Regions from separate parts of the Actinoplanes sp. NPDC051859 genome, predicted to be linked through region 1. Evidence: riboswitches for the same ligand, from Rfam matches in the RefSeq annotation. Region 1 holds a riboswitch; the other holds the start of a gene.
What was found. A riboswitch is a leader RNA that binds a small molecule or an ion and turns the genes downstream of it on or off. The one in region 1 is predicted to bind glycine.
Positions count from the first base shown of each region.

Region 1 (11,954 bases):
TCGACGCCCGGCTCAACGAAGTGCACAACGCGGAGATCAGCCAGATCGAGAACGGCGGGGCGATCGCGGCGTACGACGCCCGGCTCGCCCAGCTCAAGAAGGTGACCGTCGCCGAGAACGACGCCGTGAAGTCGCTGAACACCCGGGCGGCCGAAAAGCGCAGCGACGCCCGCAAGCTCTACGCCCAGGCGGTCGCCGACTCGGAGGGCGACGGCGCGTCCCGCAAGGCCGGCTGTCCGCCCGGCGGCTTCTGCGACACGCTGGTCAAGCGGTCCCGGGGGCTGGACAGCGAGGCCGCCCAACTCGACGCGCAGGCCGCCCGGTTGCAGGAAAGCCAGAAGGCCGCCCGACAGTCGCGCGCCGCCGAAGAAGCCGATCTCACTTCCAAAATCCAGGCGCAGCGTACGGCCAACGCCAAAGCCATCGCCGCCGATGCTGGGTTCGGCGCCCGTACCAAAGCCATGTGGTATCTGCTCGGCAGTGACTTCTGGGGCATCGGCGTCTTCTACATCGGCATCGCCCTGCTCCTCGTCGCCCTGGACTGCGCGGCCGTCGGGCTCAAAATCGTCTCGCACGGCAACGCGTACGAACGCACCGAAGCCCGTCTGGCCCGCGGCCACGAACACGAGGCGGCGATCGGTTACGAGCAGGGGCTCAAGGATGCGCGCCGCTACGCGGAGGCGGCCTCCCGGGTGATGGCCGAAAGCATAGGTAAGGCCTCCCACGACGAGGACTTGCAGGACATGGCGATGGAACGGGCGCGCGCGCACCTCTATGACAGCGTGGCCGGACTGGCGATGTCGCCGATGTCTCCCGTGCCCCTGATCGAACACCACCTCCCGCCGCATCCGCCCGAACTGCGCCGCCCGAACGGCGAGCTGCGGCAGGCCATCGACCTGCGCACCCTCAACGGTCAGCGCGGCATGCTCGGTGACCTTCCGGCTATGAACGACGAGCGGGGCAGGTATGGCGACATGCGGACCCTGGACGATCAGCGTGGCCTGCGTGGCGACCTGCTGGAGGTGGACCAGCTGCGAGACGTGAACGGTGAGCTCTCGGACGGCACCGGTCGCCGGGGCGTGGACGAGCTGCGGGACATGGACGAGCTGCGGGGCATGGATGAGCTGCGGGGCGTGGACGAGCTGCGGGGCATGGATGAGCTGCGGGGCATGGATGAGCTGCGGGACATGGATGAGCTGCGGGACATGGACGAGCTGCGGGACATGGACGAGCTGCGGGACGTGAACGGTGAGGTGCGGGACACGGTCGAGCTCCCGGTCCTGGACCGGCTGCGGGATGTGGGCAATATCAGGGCGTAGTGCAAATTGCACGAGGGGGCTAGGATTTCACTCCGGCGCTCCGTCAGCCCACGCTCTGTTTCGGCGGTGGCGCCGGGCTCGAAGAGCGGCGGAGGCGGCGAGGGATCGCCGTCGCCGCCGTGGCAATCCCGGCACCGGGGCGGGTCCGAGCGCGAGTCGCAGTTGCTCATACTCCGCACTGGTCAAGATGACACTGGCCAGGTCCAGCGCCTCCTGCCGGGATGTGCCGCGCGGCAGCGCCACCACGATGCCCGCCGGCGTCGACACTCGGACCGCGATCGGCAGTTCGGTCAGGCAGACGCGCATGGTTCCTCCTGGGATTCGCTGACAGCGGCGGGGCAGGCACTTGCCTACCGGCACCGCCCGCGGCTGCCCCCACGCCGGGCGAACGCCCGCACGGCCACGGCTACGGATTGCGCACTCGGCCACACTCTATGAAGTATTTGGCGGGATCGATGCGCGAGGCGCAGATTTCCAGCGATCCGAAAACGGGGCCAAACCGGCAGCGCCGCTAATTTGGCGTTGGCGGCTCTGCCGCTTCGGGCGGGTGTTCAGGCGCTCCGGGCGGGTGTTCAGCGCTCCGGGCGGGTGTTCAGCGCTCCGGGCGGGTGTTCAGCGCTCCAGGCGGGTGTTCAGCGCTCCAGCGGGAGGCGAGCGTTTCAGGCGGGGCGGTCAGGGTTTCAGGCGGGGCGGTCAGCGCCGAGGAGTGACTGGACCAGGGCGAGCACGTGCCGGCGGTCGTCGGGGCTGAGTCGGGAGAGCGCCGCCACCAGGATGGTGATCTCGGGATCGGTGGCCGGCTCCTGCCAGGTGGTGAGCCCGGCGGCGGACGCGGCCGCGGCCCGGACGGCGTCCAGTGGCACCGCCAGCCCCTCGGCCAGCCCCTCCAGCGTTGCCGGGTGCGGCGGCCGGCGCAGATGGTCGGCCGTTGCCAGGTGGTGCACGGTGGAGCGCGGGATGGTGCCGCGGCGGGCCACGTCGGCGTACGACCAGCCCTGCTCCGCCATCCGATCCCGGATGAGCTGCTGGAGCGGGTTCATCGGCATCCGGTGATCGCCTTCGTCGGAGAAGTTCACAATTTACCGTGCAAATATATCGAACGACTTCGACCCCTTGTCTGCCCGCCGGCGCCGGGCGTAGCGTCCGATGTCGATGGACAACCTGTCCATCGAGGTTGGACGTTCGGAGGCACGATGTCAGCCATGACGTACGCACCCACCATGTCGACGAGCCAGGGCTTCAGCGGCTGGGGCGACAACCCGTACGCGACGCAGCAGGGCGGCCAGCAGATGACCCCGCACCCGCTCGCACAGCAGGCAGCGCAGCAGCAGCTCGCCCACCGCATCGCCCAGCAGCTGATCCGCCAGCAGGTCACCCAGGTGCTGGCCCAGCAGCCGGGCATCACCCAGCAGCTCGAACACATGCAGCTGATCCAGGTGCAGACGCAGTCCCACCCGCTGGTCCAGGTCCTCGCTCAGCAGCCCCTGCTGCAGCAGATCGCCCAGCGGGCCATCGAGCAGCTCACCCAGTCCGGCGTGCTCCAGCTCGCCACGCAGGCCGCGCAGCAACTCGTGCAGCAGCAGCTGAGCCAGCAGCAAACCACCGGCCAGCAAGGCATCGCCCAGCCGTTCGCCCAGCAGTTCGGCTCGCAATACGGCCAGCAGCCGTTCGCTCAGCAGCCGTTCGGCCAGCAGTTCGGTTCCCAGTACGGCCAGCAGCCGTTCGCGCAGCAGCAATTCAGCCAGCAGCCGTTCGGCCAGCAGCAATTCAGCCAGCAGCCGTTCGGCCAGCAGTTCGGCAGCCCGCAGGTCCCGGGCCAGACCCCGTTCGCCTGGAGCCCCGGCCCGTTCGGCCGCTGACGATCCCGGCCGACCCGCGACCGCGGCACGTGAGCTCACCTCACCGTCGTGTCCGCGGTGTCAGACCTACCGATCGCCACCACGGTGCGTCCTCACTTCGGCGGTGGCCGGACCCCGCGGTCCGGTCGCCGCCGGCGCACGGCAACTCGCCCTACCCGGCGCGTCATGAAAGCCGGCGGCGTCAGGTTCACGGCAACTCGCCCTACCCGGCGCGTCATGAAAGCCGGCGGCGTCAGGTCAACGGCAACCCGCGGCGTCGCCCCGGCGTCACGTAAACGTCAGCGTCAGCGGAAGGAGCACGCCATGGCCGAGCAGGGCCAGGCACACGGCACCGGCCGGCCAAAGGGACGGCCCGACAAACCCCACGAGCGTGCGGCCGACCCCCGCCCCACCACCGCCGGCACCGCCCGGCCAGGTGCGCCGCAACCCGGCGAGCAGCAGCAGCCCGCCGACCGCCCCACCCCCGATTCCCTCGGTCGGCGCCCGGAGCGCTATCTCGTCGCACCGACGGGCCTAACAGCCGCGCCTGGCATGATCACGCAGTCGGGCATGACGGCTGCGCCCGGCGTGGCTGATCCGGCTCGGGCTGGGCAGCAGCTCATCGAGGCCCTGCAACGCGATCCCAGCCTGCACGTGGTGCGGATCATCCGCAGCGCCGCCGAGGAGGTGAGCACCGCTGAGCAGCGGACCGGCAGCTATTTCCCGGCCGTCGCGGTGGTGGAGGCCACCCCGGAGCAGGCGGCGATTCTGGCGGCTCGGCCCGAGTTCCACGTCGACATCGACCATCCGTTGCGGCACGGCGAGCAGTTGCCGGTTCCCGTGATGCTGCCGGCCACGGGGTCGGCGGAGCAGAGTGTGTCCGTACGTTTCCGGGTTCGTGATGATCAGGGTGAGCCGCTTGGCGATGCCATGGTTTACGTGCATGGCGGTTTGTATCCCGTTGCTGGCCGGACGGGTGCTGAGGGCATGGTGGAGTTGACCGTGCCGGCCGATTCGCTGGATGCGGTGCGGGGGGTCTTCGTCCGTCCGCGGGCGGACTGCTGGACCACTCTGGTGGACTCGCCGGACCTGTCGGCGACCGACGCCAATGCGGTGACCTGCCGGCGGCTCGACAGTGTTCCTCGTGAGCACGGGCCCGAGGAATGGGGACGCCGGGCGATGAGTTTCGATCGGCTTCCGCCCACCTACCGCGGGCACGGCGTACGCATCGCGGTGATGGGGTCGGGGGTCGACGGTGGTCGGCTCGGCGCGGCCGAGGGCGTCATGTCCGGCATCAACGTGGTGGGCCAGGATGAGAAGTCGTGGGATCAGGACGCGGTCGGCCGGGTCACCCACTCGGTGGCGCTGCTCGCCGGCTGTGACGGTGACCAGGCCGGCGGGCTGGCGCCCGAGGCGGAGGTGCACGTCTGTCGGGTGCTGCCGGGGCGGTTGAGCGATCTGCTGGAGGCGATCGACTACTGCATCGCCCAGGAGGTCGACGTCATCGATCTCGGCGTGTACGCGGACGGGGCGTCGGGGCTGTTGGCGCACAAGGTGGCGGAGGCGCGGCAGGCGGGGATCTTCTGTGTGGCGGCGGCTGGTGACACCGGTGGGCCGGTCGCGTTCCCTGGTTCGCTCGCGCCGATCTTCACCGTGGGGGCGATGGGGCAGCTGGGGACGTACCCGCAGGAGAGTCACCATGCCATCCAGCCGGCCGGGCTGCCGACGCCGGACGGCTTTTTCGCGGCCCGGACCAGCTGCGCCGGTCCCGAGGTGGATGTGTGTGCGCCCGGCGTGGCAGTCATTTCCGCGGTTGGCCCGCAGGGGCGGGCGGCGTTCGATGGCACGGCGGTGGCCGCGACACATGTTGCTGCGTTGGCGGCGTTGGTGCTGGCCCATCACCCGGACTTCCGGTACGGCTTCGGCAGCCGGCATCCGGGTCGGGTGGACCGGCTCGGTCAGCTGATCAAGGCCAGTTGCCGGCCGTTACTGGGCGTCGACCCGTACCGGTGTGGCGCGGGTCTGCCGGATGCTGCTGTGGCGGTCGGGCTGATCCCGTCCGTCCCGCTGGCCCCACCGGCTTCCCAGGTCACGGCGATGCGGGCTGCCGGCTATCTGCTGCCGGACCTGGACGACTGACGCTTTTCCCGGTGTGCGGGACCGCTGGGCGGACTCCGGTCCGCCCGGCGGTTTGTCATGTCCGCCGAGATTCGCCCAGCCTTGCCCTGGGTTTGACTGCCGCTTGAGACGGGGTTGAGGTAGCCCGCCGAACTATCCCCCTGACAGCGACGGAGTGGCCGGCAAGCCGGTCGGTGAGAGGACAACACAGATGCAGCTCGGCGGAACGAAGATGCTGGCGGTGGCGCTGACGGTGACCGGCGGAATCGCGATCAGCTCCGGCGTCATGTGGCAGGCCTCCAGCGCGGCCTTCACGGCGAACACCGGCAACGGCGCGAACAGCTGGAACGCCGGCACGGTGGCCCTGAGCGACGACGACAGCAACGCGGTCATGTTCAGCCCGACCAACCTGCGGCCCGGCTCGACCGGCGACAAGTGCATCACGGTCTCGTACTCGGGCACCTTGTCCTCCACGGTGAAGATGTACGGCACCGCGGTCTCCGGTGGCCTGGCCCCGTACATCGACATGGTGGTCGAAGAGGGCAGCGGCGGCGGCTTCGGCAGCTGCACCGGCTTCACCCCGACCGGTACCGCGTACACCGGCACGCTGAGCAACTTCGGCACCACCAAGAACAACTTCGCCAACGGCGTCGGCACCTTCGCCCCGTCCGGTGCGGGCCAGAGCAAGACCTACAAGATCACCTACACCGTCAACGCGGGTACGCCGGACGCCCAGCAGGGTGGCTCCGCGAACGCCTCCTTCACCTGGGAAGCGAACAGCTGATCATGACTGTCATGTCCGTACCGGCCGGATGGGCCGGAACCCAGCCGTCCCCGGTGGGACAGCGCAGTCGCCGGAACTTCGCCGGCCTCCCCTCGCTCCTGCTCCGGCTCGTTGCCATCGCGATCCTCGCGGGTGTCGGCGCCCTCGTCGCCTGGAGCTCGGTGCCCGCCCTCTGGGGCTGGACCCCCGTCGCTGTCGTCAGCGAGTCGATGAGCCCGAACCTGCACCGCGGCGACGTGGCCATCACTTCCGCCCCGCCGGAGAACTGGACGCCGATCGTCGGGCAGGTCGTGGTCGTGCCCGACCCGCAGCACCCCGGCAACACCCGCATCCACCGCATCAGCGGCATCGACGAGAACGGCATGCTGATCACCCGCGGCGACGCGAACGGCAGCGACGACAGCTTCCGTACGGCGCCGGACAAGGTCGAGGGCATCGGCCGCCTGCTCATCCCCGGCGTCGCCCTGGCCACGCTGGACCTGCAGGAAGGCGACCCGGCGATGTTCGTGCTGCAGACCGTCGCGGTGCTCGGCGCGGTAGCCTTGGTCCTGCGCCCGGCCCGCAAGCCGGAGTGATCCATCCGCCGACTTGACGGCCCGCGACGCGGCTCCTACGGTCGGCGCATAACTCAAGATCGCGCTGCTCGAGCCCTGGCGGGAGAGCACCCGGCCCGCCGGGACGCCGAAGGAGCAACTCCTCCCCGAGAATCTCTCAGGCCCAGATACCGCCACGGCGAGGCGACTCTGGAAAGTCGGGACCATCCTTCGGTCCCGCACCCACGGTGCAAACCGCCTGACGGCGGTGAAGCTCTCAGGTAGAGATGACAGAGCGGGGAGGGTCATCTGCGACCAGGGAGCCCTGTCATGGCGGTCAGCGCCTTCGACCTGTACTCAATCGGGATCGGCCCGTCGTCCTCGCACACGGTCGGCCCGATGCGCGCCGCGCGCAGATTCGCGGCCGCCCACCCGGACGCGACCCGGGTGCGGGTCGAGCTGTTCGGCTCCCTCACGGCGACCGGCAAAGGCCACGGCACCGACGGCGCGATTCTGCTGGGCTTGGAAGGTGCCGACCCGGCCACGATCGACCCCGACCGGGCCATCGTCCGGATCGAAGAGATCGGTACGGACGGCAAGCTCTTCCTCAACGGCACCCACCCGGCCGCCGTGGAATTCGTCCGGCACCGGCGCAGCTTGCCGTTCCACCCCAACGCCCTGCGACTGAGCGCCGACGACGGCGCCGAGCAGACCTACTACTCGGTCGGCGGCGGGTTCGTGGTCGAAGAGGGTGCGAGTGCCGACCCGGACACCACAGTGCTGCCGCACCAGTTCACCACCGGTGACGAGCTGTTGCAGGTCTGCCGCCGGGAGAGCTTGTCGATCTCGGACGTGATGCTCGCCAACGAGCAGTCCTGGCGCAGCACCGCCGAGATCCACGACGGGTTGCTGCACATCTGGTCGGTCATGCGCGGGTGTGTCGAGCGCGGGTTCCGTACGCACGGGGTCCTGCCCGGTGGCCTGCGGGTCCGCCGCCGCGCCCCCGCCTTGCACGCCGAGCTGATCCGGCGTCCAGAGACCGACCCGCTGCACGTGATGGACTGGGTGAACCTGTTCGCGCTCGCCGTCAACGAGGAGAACGCGGCGGGCGGCCGGGTGGTCACCGCCCCGACCAACGGCGCGGCCGGCATCGTCCCCGCGGTGCTGCACTACTACGACAAGTTCGTGGCCGGCGCCAACGACGAGGGCGTGGTCCGCTTCATGCTGACCGCCGCCGCGATCGGCATCCTGATCAAGGGGAAAGCCTCGCTGTCTGGCGCCGAGGTCGGCTGCCAGGGTGAGGTCGGCTCGGCCGCGGCGATGGCGGCGGGCGCACTGTGCGAGGTGCTCGGCGGCACCCCCGAGCAGGTGGAGAACGCGGCGGAGATCGCGCTGGAGCACAACCTCGGGCTCACCTGCGATCCGGTCGGCGGCCTCGTGCAGATCCCGTGCATCGAACGCAACGCGATCGCCAGCGTCAAAGCGATCAACGCGGCCCGGCTCGCCCTCAACGGCGACGGCGACCACCGGGTCAGCCTGGACACCGCGATCCGGACCATGCGCGACACCGGCCGCGACATGTCCAGCAAGTACAAGGAGACTTCCCGCGGCGGGCTCGCGGTCACCGTCGTGGAGTGCTGAACCCGATAATCTGCACCGGTGAAGGTGAAGCCGAACAAGCGTCAACTCGTGATCGGCGGCGGGGTCCTGCTCGTGGTGCTGGCGGGCCTCGCGATCGGCCGTTCCGCCCAGGAGCCGGGGCCGGGCACCCTCGACGACGCGGCTGCGCGCGCCTGCACCGCGTTCGCCGAGGGCCAGCGAAACGCCGATTCCAAACAGGCGCGCCTGGCGCTCGCCGACGAGGTCGGCAAGTGGTCGGCGGACAGCGACAACGACCGGATCGCGGAGCGGGCTGTCGCGATCGGCCGCAGCGCAAACGGCACCTCGACCGCATGGAAAGCGGACGCTACCGCCTTCACCCAGGCCTGCCGAGACGCCGGCTGGCCCACGTCAAAAAGCTGACCACGCCACGCTGGGCCGCCCGATGGCCTAGCCAGCGTCGAAGGGCCGGCCGGGGCGTCGGTCAGGGGCGGCGGGCCGAGCCGGTGATGCGGACCGGGACCGTGAAAATGGCGTCGCGGCAGGCTTGGTCGGCATCGGCCGCCATGCGCAGGGCGCCGGGCACGGTGAACACGGCCACGTCGTTGCGGCTGACCTCCCACTGCACGGGCAGCTCCGGCCTGGTGAAGTCGACGCCGTGCCGCGTGCAGCCGTTTTCGCGGTGCTCGTCGTCGGCGATGATGTTGCCCGAGCCGGGTGCGACGGAGGTGACCCGGATGGCGAAGTCGTTGTCGTTCGAGACGGTCACGGTCAGGTCGCCAGTGCCGCCCGGGGTCAGCGGCACGTCCAGGCTGGTGCGCCCCCGCAGACCCATTTCCAGGTACGCGCCCGCTCCGGCCGCTGCGCTCTGCGATCCGGTGATTTTCCAGTACGTCCACATGGCACCGGCATTGACGATCACGGCAGCGACGGCCGCAGCGACCAGAATGCTCCGGGTGCGTGGATCGAGTCCCCGTGTGCGGCGCGGTGCGGGTGTGGTGCCGTCGGGGTCCGCGACGGCGGCCGGCGGCTCTTCGGTGTCCTCCGCTCGGTCCTCCGCAGCGGGGCGTTCACTGCTCAGGACGGCTCGCCTCATGAGTCCACACCGGCCTTGGCGGCGGTGCTGACAGGGCAGGGCGTCGCGGTCGGGGCGAGCCGTCTGCGGGACGTACGCATACGGGGCTTCCTTCTGCGCGGTGGCGGGTGTTCCAACCGGGTGCCGCCGGTTCGGCACGGGGGCCGCTGAGCGGTGACACCACCCTGCCCGATTCGCCGGCGTGCCGAGATCGGCGTTCCGTCTGGCTTTGTCCGCGCATGACTCAGTGAGGACGGCCGGTACGGCCTAATTCCTCCGGGGGAGCGACCACCGCAGATGGATCTTCGACAGCCTGGCGGCCACTGCTGCGCTTCTCGGGTTGACCAGCGGCGACAGCGTGGTTAACACCAGGAACCCGGGGAGGCAAATCCGAGTGGTTCTGGGAAAACGCCTTCATCTCACGCGGCATCCGGTGACCCGTGGCCGCCCACCTGAATCGTCGCCCGCCGGATCGCTCGACCGCATCGTCTGGCGGTGCACAGCGGACTGCCGTTCGGCCGACCCGGATCGGTGCCCGTCGCACAAAGCGAGGCTGGCTGGATCGGTGCCCGTCGCACAAAGCGAGGCTGGCTGGATCGGTAACCGTCGTAGAAAGCCAGGCCTGCTGGATCGGTGCCCCGTCGCAGAAAGCCCTCTGCTCGGCCTAGGTCTCAGCGGGTGTGGGAGCGGCGACGTCGACGGCCGGCGGGCTTGGCTTTCGGGTCGGGCTGGATGCGGCGGCGGGCGTGGCCGACGAGGTGGGAGCGGTCTTCCGCGGGGGGAGTGAAGTCGGTGCCGGTGGCCGGGTCGTGCCGACGCTTACGGATGGCGAGGTCGAACATGGAGTTGGAAGCCTGGTCGTATCCGTTGCGGTAGGCCAGGTCCCGATCCAGTCCCTGCTTGTACCACTGGTGGATGCGTCCGGCGGCGTATCCGCTGGCGATGACGAAGGCGAGCGCGAACAGCGCTTGGATGATGCTGTTGCCGGGCACGGTCATGACTTCTGGTGTTGCCTTCCGTGGGTCAGACGTGGTGGTGCAGCAGCCGTTCGGCGTGGATGTCGACGGCGGTGCGCTCGGGGAGTTGGTGCAGGGGGACCACCGCGCGCACCTGGGCGGGTGCCACGGGCCGGGCCGGGGCGGGGGTGACTTCCACGGCGTCGCTTGCGTGCGAGCCGCTGGGCAGGGACCCGCTTGCGGTGGGGTTGATGCCGACGGGGTGGTTGCGGACGGCGAGCTGGAAGAGCGTGTGCGACGCCTGGTTGTAGCCCTCGCGGAAGGCCACGTCGCGGTCGAAGCCGTGCCGGTACCACTGGTGCACTCGCCCGGCCACGTATGCGGTGAAGATGACCATGGCGACCGAGAGGGCGAGCTGAAGTGCAATGGAACCGGTTGGCGTCATGGTGCAAATGTTATTAGTTGCCCCCGGTGAAGTAAGCCCTCTGTAACGGCAGTGCGGACCTACTCCCGGCGCCGCGATTTGACTGTTTGTTCAGGGTGTTTTGGCGTGACACGGCGACATTTTCATGAACTTCGACGGTCGCCTACTCAACGGCCGGGGAAAGCGTTTCTTTCTCATTTTCTTCTGTAGGCGCTGGACCGCTGGAACCGACCGGCGGCGGCACCGATTCCTCGACCGGTGCACTCTCGGGCGGCTCGGGCGGCACGATCACCGGCGCTGACGACGGCACCGGGACATCGGGTGAGGGGCCAGCCGGCGGGGAAACCGTGCCGGGCGCCGGTGCGACCGCGCTGGTGCTGGGGTCTACACCCGGCACTACCGCAGTTCCGCCTGGGCCGGGCGTGACGACCACCCCGTCCACCACGATGGGCTCGGCCTTGCCCGGCAACAGGAGCTGCTGACTGGCCTGACTCGGCGTCCCGGTCCAGAAACGACCGTGGGTGGCCACGACGGTGTACGTCACGAGATAGCCAGCTGGCGGGAGCAGGTCGACGCAACCGCGCCGCGGCGCCGGGACGTCGCAGGCGATCTGCCGGATCGGACCCAGGTTGCGGGTCACCACATAACGCTGGACACCGACGGACGGAGTGATTTCGACTCGGCTCCAGGTGATCCGTGGACCACGGAGGATCCGACCGCCCGCGTCGACCAGCGCCGGTCCGCTGGGCAGGACCGCGTTCGGTGCGTCCATGCGGGGGATGCTCGCGGCGTGCACGGTGAACGTGGCCCTGTCGGCGTTGACGTCCCAGTCGCCGTACGCGGCGACGCCGGTCCCGATCACCAGTGCGGTCGCCGTGCCGATGTACGGCAACGGCGACCGCAGGAGACGCGACGTGCGGGTACGGCCGGGCCGTGGCGTCACCGCGCGGCCACGGCGTCGGCGGTGACAGCCACGGTGAAGGTTGCTTCCTGGCATGCGTCCACGACGGTGTTCGGCATGCGCAGCGGCACCGAGCCGGCCTGCCGGGTGCTTCGCGCGTCGAGGCGGGCGGGCAGCGCCCCGGTGTATTCCTCGACTTCGAGGTTGGTGGCGTCGGGCGCGCAGCCTGGCTTGCTCGTGGCGGTGAGGCGGGCGTGCATGCCGGTCACCAACAGGTCGACGCCGGAGGAATTCGCCAGGGTCAGGACCAGTCGACGCCGGGCGCCGGGAACGAGGCCGTCGACGGCGGTGCCGCGTACGGTGAGGATCGGCACGGAGCCCGCCACCACGCTGAGGGTGAGCTGCTG
Region 1 covers NZ_JBITBX010000007.1:359,980-371,933, reverse strand. Annotated here, with positions in the region: gene ACIA1L_RS20490 (DUF4407 domain-containing protein) at 1-1,319, shown strand, start outside; gene ACIA1L_RS20485 (hypothetical protein) at 1,347-1,625, opposite strand; gene ACIA1L_RS20480 (helix-turn-helix domain-containing protein) at 2,000-2,395, opposite strand; gene ACIA1L_RS20475 (hypothetical protein) at 2,522-3,178, shown strand; gene ACIA1L_RS20470 (S8 family serine peptidase) at 3,482-5,296, shown strand; gene ACIA1L_RS20465 (hypothetical protein) at 5,487-6,059, shown strand; gene ACIA1L_RS20460 (S26 family signal peptidase) at 6,071-6,634, shown strand; glycine riboswitch at 6,704-6,796, shown strand; gene ACIA1L_RS20455 (L-serine ammonia-lyase) at 6,923-8,233, shown strand; gene ACIA1L_RS20450 (hypothetical protein) at 8,252-8,614, shown strand; gene ACIA1L_RS20445 (hypothetical protein) at 8,676-9,287, opposite strand; gene ACIA1L_RS20440 (hypothetical protein) at 9,938-10,264, opposite strand; gene ACIA1L_RS20435 (hypothetical protein) at 10,290-10,667, opposite strand; gene ACIA1L_RS20430 (hypothetical protein) at 10,810-11,589, opposite strand; gene ACIA1L_RS20425 (hypothetical protein) at 11,586-11,954, opposite strand, start outside.

Region 2 (11,954 bases), on a different contig from region 1:
GGCCGACGCGGCGGCCATCCTGCGTTCACCGCTGCCGGTCAAAGCCACCACGGCGATGCGCCTCGCCGCCGACCCGCTCGACGACATTTGGACGCACCTCGACAACCCCCTGTCGGCAGCGGCATGACTGACTGCACCGAAGCGCAGCGCAGGGCCAGGAAGGCATGCCCCCGCAAGCACAGCATGACTGACTACACCGAAGCGCAGCGCAGGGCCAGGAAGGCATGCCCCCGCAAGCACAGCATGACTGACTACACCGGAACGCAGCGCAGCGCCAGGAAGGCATGCCCAGGAGGTGTGGCGTGACTGACGACATCGGAGCGCAGGTCAGGGTCGTGATGGCGGGTCGAGGAGGTGTGGTGTGACTCCGGAAGTGGCCGATCGTCGGCTGCCGGCTGCGGCAGCGGATGCGGGCGCGTCGTTGGCGGTGCATGCGCCGGAGCTGGTCGATGCGTTCATGCGGCACCTGCCGGTCGCGGCGGACATCGTTGGGCGGCGGCTGCGCGGGGCGCTGGTTCGGGAGGGGCTGGCGGCGGCCGGGCGGCACGATCGGGTGCACGCGTTTCGTCGGGTGGAGTATGCCAGCGCCGGGGCCGATGATCCGGCCGACCTGATTCCGGCCGGGCTGCCCGGCAATACCGCCGGGTTCGCCGCCGAGCTGCGCAACGCTGTCGTCAATCTTGCTATCGCCCTGTCTCGGGTGACGGATGACGAACCTGCGGGCCCTGACGAACGGGCGGTGGCGGGGGAACGGCTGGCCGTCGCCGGGCACAACCTGCATCCGTGCGGGCGGACTCGGCTCGGCTGGGACACCACCGATGTTTTGGCGCACGATCTCGAGGCGGGGCACACCCGAATCGGGTTTCTGGCGGTGCGTGCCGGTGCGTACCTGGGCGACGACCTCGGTGTGACGCTGCGCGCGGCCTATCCGGAGCTGCCGGAGCCGCCGCGCGGATACCGGCTGCTGCCCGTGCACGCATGGCAGCGCGACGCGATCGTTGCCGGGCGGCACCAGCGGCTGACCGACTCGGGCGCGGTGCGGATCCTGGACGTGGAGCTGCCGGCGATCCCGACGGCCGCGCTGCGCACCCTGCTGCTGCCGGCCGCTGCGGACGGCAGCCGTCGCTATCTGAAGCTGTCCCTCGACATTCAGGTCACGTCGACGCGGCGGGGCATCTCGGTGGCGAGCACCCGCAACGGTCCTTGCGTGTCGGCGCTGCTGCACCGGCTGGTCGCCGACGACCCGGACCCCGGACGGCTGATCCTGCTGGCCGAGACCGAGGGTGGCGCCGTTCCTGCCGCAGGGCGGGACATGTCGGCGATCCTGCGCGACGGGCTCACCGGGCGGCTCGAGCCGGGTGAGCAGGCGGTAGCCGGGGGTGCGCTGCCCGTGCTCGCCGCCGGACTGGTGACGGCGTACGCCGCGAGCACCGGCTGCCGCAACGATGCGTCGGCCGCCGCGGGGTTCCTGGCCGCGTACGCTCGGCTGCTGCTGCCGCCGTTGCTGCGGCTCACCGTCCGTGGGGTGGCGCTGGAGGCGCACCTGCAGAACTGCCTGCCGACGTTCGTCGGTGGGGTGCCGCACCGGTTGGCGGTTCGCGACTTCGCGGGGTTGCGGCTGCATCCCGGCCGGCTCGGTGCCGCGGGGCATGAGGTGGCGTTGTGGCCCGGCTCGGTGGTGGGCACCGACGATGTCGACGTGCTCCGCGCCAAGCTGGGGTACACCGCGTTCCAAGCCCACCTCGGTGAGCTGGTGCTGCGGCTCGGCGCATCGCACGGACTCGCCGAGGATGCGGCTTGGCGGCTCGTGCGGTCCGTCGTGGACGAGACGTACGAGGAGTTGGGTGGGGCGGGACGCGCCGATCATGCCGCGTTCACCGCCGCGCGGGTGCCGCACAAGGCGCTGGTGCGGATGCGGTTGTCCGGCACCGGCGACGAGTACCTACTCGTGCAGAATCCGCTGCATGCGGCCGCCTGACCGGGTCGTCGCGGCGCTGCGCGACCTGCCGTCGCCGGTGTGTGCGTACGTTTATGACCGGCAGGCGTTGCGGGACCGGGCCGACGCTGTCCGCGCCGCCCTGCCGTTTGCCACCCTGCTCTACGCGGTGAAGGCCAATGGGCATCCGGACGTGGTGCGGACCCTCGCCGCGGCCTGCGATGGGGTCGAGGTCGCTTCGGGTGGGGAGCTGCTCCTCGCGCAGGCTGCCGGGGCCCGGCGGATCGTGTTCGGTGGGCCGGCCAAGACCGACGCCGAGCTGGCCGCGGCTCTCGCCGCCGGCGCACAGGTCAACATCGAGAGCGGCCAGGAGCTGCGCCGGCTGGATCGGCTTGCCCGGGAAGCGGGGGTCGTCGCATCCGCTTGCGTACGGGTCAACCGTGCCACCGCCGCCCTGCCCGGCAGCCATGCTATGACGGGCGCACCCACCCCGTTCGGCGTCGAGGAGTCGCAGCTCGGCGAGGTGCTGGCACTCCCGCACGACCAGGTGACCGTCACCGGGTTCCACCTGCACGCCGTGTCCAACAACCTGGATGGTCCCGCGCACGCCCGGTTCCTCGCCGACGCGCTGGACTGGTCGGTGCGGGCCGCCGCCCGGCACGGCATCCACCTGCGCACGGTCAACGCCGGCGGTGGGTTCGGCGTCGACTATCTCAGCGACGCCACCATCGACTTGGCCGCGGTCGGCGCGGGTGTCACCGTGCCGGCCGGCGTGGAGCTGATCGTCGAGCCTGGCCGGCTGCTCGCCGCCGACGCCGGTTGGTACGCCGCCGAAGTCGTCGACCTCAAGCAGGCACACGGCCGCCGGTTCGCGGTGGTACGCGGCGGCACCCACCATTTCCGGCTCCCCGCCGCCTGGGGCTACAGCCACCCCAGCACCGTGCTCAGCCGTGCCGCGTGGCCGTATCCATGGGAGCGGCCACGGTGGAACGACCAGACCGTGGACGTAGCCGGCGAACTGTGCACGCCGCGCGACATCCTGGCCCGCGACCAGCCGGTGACCGATCTGGCTATCGGTGACGTGCTGGTCTTCGGGCGCGCCGGCGCGTACGGATGGGATATCTCGCACCATGAATTCCTGCGCCATCCGCCGCCGTCGTTCATCGTGGTCTGATGGACATCACCCATCGGCCCGCGGCGCGGGTCATCTGTCTCGACGTGGACGGCCGGGTCCTGCTCATGCACTGGCGCGACCCGGTCGACGGTCATGAGGTGTGGGAGCCCCCGGGCGGCGGCCTGGACCCCGGCGAGACGCACTGGGAGGCGGCCTGCCGGGAACTGGCCGAGGAGACCGGCCTCGACCCGGCGGCCGTCGGGGACCGCGGTGTCGAGGTGCACCGCGACGTGGTCTGGAAGGGCAGCCGGCTCACCGGCCCGGAGCAGTTTTTCCTGGCCCGCTATCCCACGTCCCGCCCGACGTTGACGGGTGACGGGCTGCTCCCCTACGAGCGGGAGGAGCTGCTCGGCCACCGGTGGGTGCCGCTGGATGAGCTGCCCGGCCTGCCCGACCTCGATCCGCCCGACCTGCGGGAGATCATTCGCCGGTGGTGACCGCGGTCAGCGCCGGCCCGGGGTGGGGCGGGTGCGGCGGAGCTCGCGCAGGGCTTGGCGGCGGGGGTCGCCGGTCAGCGTGTCGATGTAGAGGCGGCCGTCGAGGTGGTCCGTCTCGTGTTGCAGCGCTCGGGCCAGCAGTCCGGTGCCGGCGATGGTCAGTGGTGCGCCGTCCTGCGTGAAGCCGGTCGCGGTGACGGTCAGCGCCCGCCGGGTGGGGAAGCCCATGTCGGGCAGGGAGAGGCAGCCTTCCTCGTCGTCCTGGTCACCGACGAAGTCGGACAGAACCGGGTTGACCAGGTGACCGACGTGTCCACCCACGTTGTAGGAGAAGACGCGCAGGTTGACGCCGATCTGGGGGGCGGCGACGCCGGCACGCCCCGGCACCCGGACGGTGTCTTCCAAGTCGGCGACGAGCTGCCGCAGGTCGTGATCGAAATCGGTCACGGGCACGGAGGGAGTGCGCAGCACGGGGTCGCCGAACAGCCGGATGGGACGCACAGTCATGCGGCCGACCCTACCCAGGTGGGACGCAAGCGGCGGACCCTACCCACACGGTGGCCGGTCCTCACCGGCGGCGCCCGGCCCAGCCAGGGCGGCGCGGATCGGGGCGGCCTTGGCGGCGGCCTCCGCGACCTCGGCGGCCGGATCGCTGTCGATGGTGATGCCACCGCCCGCCCACAAGTGCACGCGGCCGCCGGTGACCGCGACCGTGCGGATGGTCAGGCCCAGGTCGACATGGTCCGGGCCGATCCAGCCGAGCGCACCCATGCCGGCGCCCCGCCCGACCGGCTCACACGCGGCGATCACGTCCAGGGCGGCCAGCTTCGGTGCGCCGGTCACCGAGCCACCCGGGCAGACGGCGCGCAGCAGGTCCGCGAGGCCGAGATCACCGTCAATCGGGGCGGACACCTCGGACTCGGCCTGCCACAGCCCCGACCAGCGGCGGACGGCGAACAACTCGTCCACCCGGACCGGGCCGGTGCCGGGCAGCCGGGACAGGTCGTTGCGCTCCAGGTCGACGATCATGACGTGCTCGGCCCGCTCCTTGGCGGAAGCCAGCAGCTCCCGGCGACCCACCGCCGTCGCCGGGCGGGTGCCCTTGATGGGCCGGGTCACCACCCGGCCGGCACGCACCTCCACGAGGGTCTCCGGCGAGGCCGTGGCGATCACCCAGTCCCGCCCTGTCAGGATTCCGCCATAGCGCGCACCCGGCAGTTTCGTCACCCGCTGTAGGGCCACGCCGGGATCGCCCGTATACGGGGCGCTCGCATGCCCGACGACGTTGACCTGATAGACGTCACCCCTTCGGATGGCGTCGTGGACCGCCCTGACCGCGTTGGCATGCTCCCGGGCGGACCAGGAGTCCGTCCAGGGCCCCAGCGACCACGTCGGCTCCGATGACTCCGCGTCACCGTCCGGCAGCGCCGCGAGAGCCTCGCCGGCGACTTCCGCCGGGTCGGTGTGGCGGTAGAGAACTGCTACCACGTCGGGGATTTCGGGAACCGGCGTCGGCTGTCCCACCGCCCCGCCGGCCATCACCGAGCCGGCGGTCGCCGACACGTAGAGTGATGATCCACAGATCGTCCCCGCACCGTTCGGGTGAGATGCCTCAGCCGAACGGCCCAATTTTCGCACCGGCAGTCCGTTGGAGGACAGCCACGCTGACACAAGCTCAGCGGGGTCACCACCGTCACTCAGATACCACTCGAACCGTGATGACGGACGGTGACTGCGCTGGCAGGAGGCCGGAGAACCCGGTGGAACGGCTGGCGCGCCTGTCGCACAGTGGTCGTATCCGCGGCCGCCGTGGAACATCTGAACAGTGGATTCGCTCAATGGGGCACCGTCACTCGCTCCAGCGGGACTCGTTCCGATGGGAGTAGTGTTCGCCACCGTTGATGTGAAGCTCGACACAACAAGCAACCCGGAGACTTCCGATGTGCCAGCACCGAACCCCCTGCCCTTCCGCCGCCGCCATGGACCGCGAAGCGGCCCGCATCGTGGCTACCTTCCCTGAACAAGGGTGGAGCCTGCTCTGCAACGGCGTCATCCTGTTCGAGGACACGGGCGAACTCCTGCCCGACGGCAGCAAGATCGAACCGCACCGCGGCCCCGCCCGACACGCCCTCGCCGCCTGAGCCTGCAGCACCCTTCGCGACCACCGCGAGGGCACCGCGGCTCAGGCCGGCGCACCCGCGCCGGCCTGGACACCGCTCAGTCTTCGAACGCCTCCGGCGACGGGCACGAACACACCAGGTTCCGATCCCCGTAGGCCCCATCGATCCGCCGCACCGGCGGCCAGTACTTCGCCGTGGCGTCCACGCCCGCCGGGAACCCCGCAAGCGACCGCGGATAGGCATGCGACCACTCGTCCGCTGCCACCGCCGCCGCCGTGTGCGGGGCATGATGCAACGGATTGTCGTCCCGCGGCCACTCACCCGCCGCCACCCGGTCGATCTCACCCTTGATCGCGATCATCGCGTCGCAGAACCGGTCCAGCTCGGCCAGATCCTCGCTCTCCGTCGGCTCCACCATCAACGTGCCGGCCACCGGGAAAGACATCGTCGGCGCGTGGAAGCCGTAATCGATCAACCGCTTCGCCACGTCGTCCACCGACACACCCGTGGCCTTCGTGATCGGCCGCAGGTCCAGGATGCACTCGTGCGCGACCAGGCCCTCGTTGCCCGCGTACAGCACCGGGTAGTGCTCCCGCAGCCGCGCCGCCACGTAGTTCGCCGCCAACACCGCCACCGCCGTGGCCTGCGCCAAGCCGTCCGGACCCATCATCCGCAGGTACGCCCACGAGATCGGCAGAATGCCCGCCGAGCCGTGCGCCGCCGCCGACACCGCGTGGTGATCGCCCGGCTCGAGCGGGTCACCCGGCAGGAACTCCGACAGGTGCGCGCGCACCGCCACCGGACCCACACCCGGGCCGCCGCCACCGTGCGGGATACAGAACGTCTTGTGCAGGTTCAGGTGCGAGACATCCGCGCCGAACTTGCCCGGCCGGGCAAAACCGACCAGTGCGTTCAGGTTCGCGCCGTCCACGTACACCTGGCCGCCCGCATCGTGCACCTTGCCGCACAGATCGGCGATGCCGCGCTCGTACACGCCGTGCGTCGACGGGTAGGTCACCATGATCGCCGACAGGGCGTCGGCGTGCTTGGCGATCTTCGCGTCCAGGTCCGCCAAGTCCACGTTGCCGTTGTCGTCACAGGCCACCACGACCACCCGCATGCCCGCCATCACCGCACTGGCCGCGTTCGTGCCGTGCGCGCTGGACGGAATCAGACACACGTCGCGGTGCTGCTCGCCACGCGACCGGTGATAGCCCCGGATCGCCAGCAGACCCGCCAGCTCACCCTGCGAACCTGCGTTCGGCTGCACACTCACCGCGTCGTAGCCGGTGACCTCCGCCAGCCACGACTCCAACTGCGCGACCAGAGCCTCATAGCCCGCGGTCCGCGACGCCGGCGCGTACGGGTGGATGTTCGCGAACTCCGGCCAGGTCACCGGCTCCATCTCGGTCGTCGCGTTCAGCTTCATCGTGCACGAACCCAGCGGAATCATGCCCCGGTCCAGCGCGTAGTCCCGGTCCGACAGCTTGCGCAGGTAGCGCAGCATCGCCGTCTCCGAGTGGTGCGCCGAGAACACGGGATGGGTCAGGTATTCCGTGGCCCGCGCCAGCGACTGCACGCCCGACTCCGCGGCAGCCGCCGGAGCCGCACCGAACGCCGCCAACACGTCCGCCAGCACCGCCGCCGTCGTGGTCTCGTCACACGACACCGACACCCGGTCCGCGTCCACCAGACGCAGATCAATACCGGACTCGGCCGCCGCAGCCACCACCGCGGCCGCGCGCCCCGGCACCACCGCGGTCACCGTGTCGAAGAACGCCGCATGCGCGACCTGAACACCCGCCGCCGCCAAGCCACCGGCCAACGCCAACGCCTGATCGTGCACCCGCTGCGCGATCGCCTTGACACCGCGCGGGCCGTGATACACCGCGTACATGCTTGCCATCACCGCGAGCAGCACCTGCGCGGTGCAAATGTTGCTCGTCGCCCGCTCGCGACGGATGTGCTGCTCCCGCGTCTGCAACGCCAACCGGTATGCCGGGGCACCATCCGCGTCCCGCGACACCCCCACCAGCCTTCCCGGCAGCGACCGCTCCAACCCGGCACGCACCGCGAGGTAGCCGGCGTGCGGGCCACCGAAGCCCAGCGGCACACCGAACCGCTGCGTGGTGCCGGCAGCGATATCCGCGCCGATCTCCCCCGGCGAACGCAGCAGCGCGAGGGCCAGCAGATCCGCCGCCACCGTCACCAGAGCGCCCGCGGCGTGCGCCCGCTCCACCAGCGCAGCGTGGTCACGGACCGCGCCCGACGCGCCCGGGTACTGCAGGTGCAGACCGAAGAACTCCGCCGGCAGGTCGTCGCCCGCGTCCAGATCCACCAGGCGCACCTCGATACCCAGCGGCTCCGCCCGGGTCCGCAACACCGCGAGGGTCTGCGGCAGAGTGTCCGCGTCCACGGCGTACACCGGGCTCTTGCTCTTCGACGAGCGGCGGGCCAGCGTCATCGCCTCCGCCACCGCCGTGCCCTCATCCAGCATCGACGCGTTCGCCGTCGTCATGCCGGTCAGATCCGTCACCATCGTCTGGAAGTTCAGCAACGCCTCCAGGCGCCCCTGACTGATCTCCGGCTGGTACGGCGTGTACGCCGTGTACCACGCGGGATTCTCCAGCACATTGCGCTTGATCACCGCCGGCGTGTGCGTGCCGTAATAGCCCAAGCCAATCATCGACGTGGACACCGAGTTGCGCCCGGCGATCTCGCGCAGCTCAGCGATCGTCTCCTCCTCGGAGGCCGCCGCCGGCAGTGCGAGAGTGCCGTGCCAGCGGATCACCTCAGGGATCGCAGCATCCATCAGCGCCTCGAGCGACGCGTACCCGATCGCCTTCAGCATCTGGGTCTGCGCGTCCGAATCGGGACCGATGTGGCGGAATGCGAACGTCATGGCGGCTCCAGAGGGCTACTGAGGTCGACAAACAACCTCCCCCTCTGTCATACCCACGAGCGCACTTCAGAGTCGCCTGCCCCCGCGGTCCTTTTGCCTGAGAGGTTCCGGGGAGGATTTGCCCCTTCGGCGCCGCCGGCGAACCGGCAGTCTCTCCCGCGTGGGTGGTACGGCAGGGACCAACCTACCAGCGCCGTCTCCGTGATCACCCCGCCCTAGGCTGTCGGTGTGACCTATCCGCCCCACACCATCCTCGCGGTGGTGGTCGGCTCCCGCGCCTACGGCCTCGACGAACCCGGCTCCGACTACGACCGGCGCGGCATCTTCGCCGCTCCGACCCGCGACTTCTGGCACCTCGACAAGCCGCCCACCCATCTCGACGGGCCCCGCGAGGAACAGTTCTCCTGGGAGATCGAACGGTTCTGCACCCTCGCCCTGCAGGCCAACCCCACCGTGCTCGAAGTGCTCTGGTCACCGCTGGTCGAACACGCCACCTCCGACGGCCATGAGCTACGCGCGGCGCGACACGCCTTCCTCTCCCGCCGCCTCGCCGACACGTACGGAGCGTACGCCCGCGACCAGCTCAAACGGGTCGCCGCCCGGCAGTCCCGCACCGGCGAAACAAACCACAAGCAGGCCATGCACATGATCCGGCTGCTCCTGGCCGGCGCTCACGTCCTGCGCACCGGTGAGGTCCTGCTCGACGTCACCGCACACCGCGACCGCCTGCTCACGATCAAATCCGGTGGAGTGGACTGGGCATCCGTGGTCTCGTGGTCCGACGAACTCCTGAACGACTTGGCCGACGCCCAGGCCGCCAGCACACTGCCGGACGAACCCGACCGGGCCACCATCGACACGCTGCTGACCGGCGTACGGGAAAGGGGTCTGCGGTGACCATCGACGTGCCCACCTGGGCCGCGGAAGCCGCGGTCCTGCCCTACCCCACCGTCTTCGTGACCGTCAGCGGCGCCCACCTGTACGGGTTCGCCTCCGTCGACAGCGACCTCGACCTGCGCGCCAGCCACCTGCTCCCCGCCGACGAGGTAGTCGGGCTGCGCACCGGCCCCGAGACCATCACCACCGACACCTGGCGCGACGGTGTCGAGCTCGACGTGGTCAGCCACGACCTGCTCAAGTTCGCCCGCCTGCTGAACAGCCGCAACGGCTACGTCCTCGAACAGCTGCTTTCCCCGCTGGTCGTGGCGACCTCCCCCGTGCACCAGAATCTGATCGCGCTCGCACCCGAGCTGATCACCCGGCACCACGCCCACCACTACCTGGGCTTCGCGGCCACCCAGGAGCGGTTGTTCGCGAAGACCGGCGAGCTCAAACCGGCCTTGTACACGCTGCGTGTCCTGCACACCGGGCTGCACCTCATGCGGACCGGCGAGGTGATCGCGGACCTGTCCGTGCTGAGCGATCTGCCTTACGTACCAGAGCTGATCGACAGGAAGCGCGCGGCCGAGCACGGCAGCTTTCCCCCGGCCTTGAGCGACACGGTGGCCGCGGACGTCGCTCGGCTGCGCGCCGAGCTGGAGGCGGCCCGGGACTCGTCGATGCTGCGCGCGCTACCGGAACCGGCAGCGGTCGAGGAGCTGCACGCGCTGGTGGTACGTGCCCGACTGGCCGGGTCAGTCGGCGAAGCCGTCGTTTGAGGGTTAGCGGGGTCTCCCCGCGTACAGCATCCTAGGAACCTAGGGGTTAATCGTCCAGGCGGTTGGCGGTCTACGCTAGTTGTCATGTCCACCCGCACGGCCGACGCTCCCGTCGTCCACCTGGCCCGGCCGCACCGGCCCGTGCTGGTCGCTGGCACGCTCGCCGAGCTCACCGGGCCGACGCGTGGACTCGTAGAGCTACCTCTGCGCCTCTGGTGGCATCCACACCGGGCCTTCGACCTCGACCAGCACACGATGCTGCTCTGGATGTATGAGAACGTGCTGCGCGAGGCCGTCCGTGTCGACGAGTTGCGCAATCACCTCGACGGAGCCACGCTCCTGCTCGTGTGGCCCGAACTGAACCTCCCCCGGGGCGTGCGCGCCGCGTGGGAGGCCCGCCACCCCGCGCTGCGCCGGGCCGCGCTCGCCAGCTGACGCGGCAACCGGGCCGCAACCCGACCGCACCCGGTTTCGCAACCGATGGTCCCCACCCTTTCCCGGTGCTCATGAACCCCGGCGATGTGGTCCTCGACCCGGCCGCCGCCCACCCCGAACTGGCCACCCTGCAGGTCGCTCTGGCGAACCGGGACTGGGCAAGCTGCCGGGCGGTGCTCGACGCCGCAACGCCGGACGCCCGCTCCCTGTTGTTGCGCTGGGCTACCGACGACGGGACGGCCGGCGACTTCGCGCACGCGCTGTGGGGTTCCGACGTCACGGATAGCACCGCCGCGGCCCTGCTGGCCCTGCACCTCATCCGGGCCGGCTGGCAGATCCGCTCCGGAGCCTGGGCCACGGACGTCGGCCGAGAGCAGTTCGACCGCTTCCACGAGCATCTGCGGCGCGCCGAGGGGATCCTGATCGACGCGACCGCGCGGCAGCCGAGAGACCCGGCGCTGTGGACCGCCCGGCTGACGACAGCCCGCGGCCTCCAGCTGGGCCAGGCCGAGACGCGCCGCCGCTACGACCGGCTCGTCGCCGCCGACCCGCAGCACCTCACGGGTCAGCGGCAGTACCTGCAGGGTGTGTGCCCGAAGTGGGGCGGCAACTGGGATCACCTGCACAAGTGGGCGTGGGAGGCCATGCTCGCCGCGCCGCCCGGTGCGCCGCAGGGCGTCCTGGTCGCCGAGGCGCACCTGGAACACATGCTCGACCTCGACAACAACAACCCGACGGCCGCCCGCGCCTACCTCAGTGACATCAGCATCCGGGATGCCGTGCACCAAGCCGCGCACCGGTCGGTGTGGCACCCCAGCTTCCGCCGGGACCCGGGCTGGGTCGACACCGCAAGCACCTTCGCGATGGTGTTCGCCCTCGGCCGGGACCACACCTCCGCCGCGTCCATGTTCGCCATGCTCGGTGATCTAGCCAGCGAGCGTCCCTGGAACCGCCTGGAGGACGACGTCGTCACCACGATCCACCGGTACCGACGCGCCGCGCTGGCCTCCGGAGCCGTCCGATGATCGCCCGGAGCGAGATCGGCGGTGTGCCAGTTCTGCACGGCCCGACCACCGGCCCAGCCCGGACCGGACTCGTGTTCCGGGTCGGCTTCGCCGACGAACCGCTGACCCGCCGGGGCATCACCCACCTGATCGAACATCTGGCATTGTCCCCGCTGGGATTCGCCGACTTCCACTACAACGGATCCACCGGCACTGAATTCACCTCCTTCCATATGACGGGTACGCCGAGCGAACTGGCCGGATTCGTCGACGGCGTCTGTGCCGCCC
Region 2 covers NZ_JBITBX010000005.1:475,917-487,870, forward strand. Annotated here, with positions in the region: gene ACIA1L_RS16225 (IucA/IucC family protein) at 1-127, shown strand, start outside; gene ACIA1L_RS16230 (IucA/IucC family protein) at 362-1,978, shown strand; gene ACIA1L_RS16235 (alanine racemase) at 1,965-3,110, shown strand; gene ACIA1L_RS16240 (NUDIX hydrolase) at 3,110-3,547, shown strand; gene ACIA1L_RS16245 (peptide deformylase) at 3,554-4,054, opposite strand; gene ACIA1L_RS16250 (chorismate-binding protein) at 4,094-5,365, opposite strand; gene ACIA1L_RS16255 (DUF5999 family protein) at 5,488-5,688, shown strand; gene gcvP (aminomethyl-transferring glycine dehydrogenase) at 5,765-8,569, opposite strand; glycine riboswitch at 8,645-8,738, opposite strand; gene ACIA1L_RS16265 (DNA polymerase beta superfamily protein) at 8,798-9,466, shown strand; gene ACIA1L_RS16270 (DNA polymerase beta superfamily protein) at 9,463-10,227, shown strand; gene ACIA1L_RS16275 (hypothetical protein) at 10,312-10,662, shown strand; gene ACIA1L_RS16280 (hypothetical protein) at 10,734-11,687, shown strand; gene ACIA1L_RS16285 (M16 family metallopeptidase) at 11,684-11,954, shown strand, end outside.
Region 2: linked by a shared signal. The riboswitch ahead of gcvP (aminomethyl-transferring glycine dehydrogenase) and the one ahead of ACIA1L_RS20455 (L-serine ammonia-lyase) in region 1 are both predicted to bind glycine.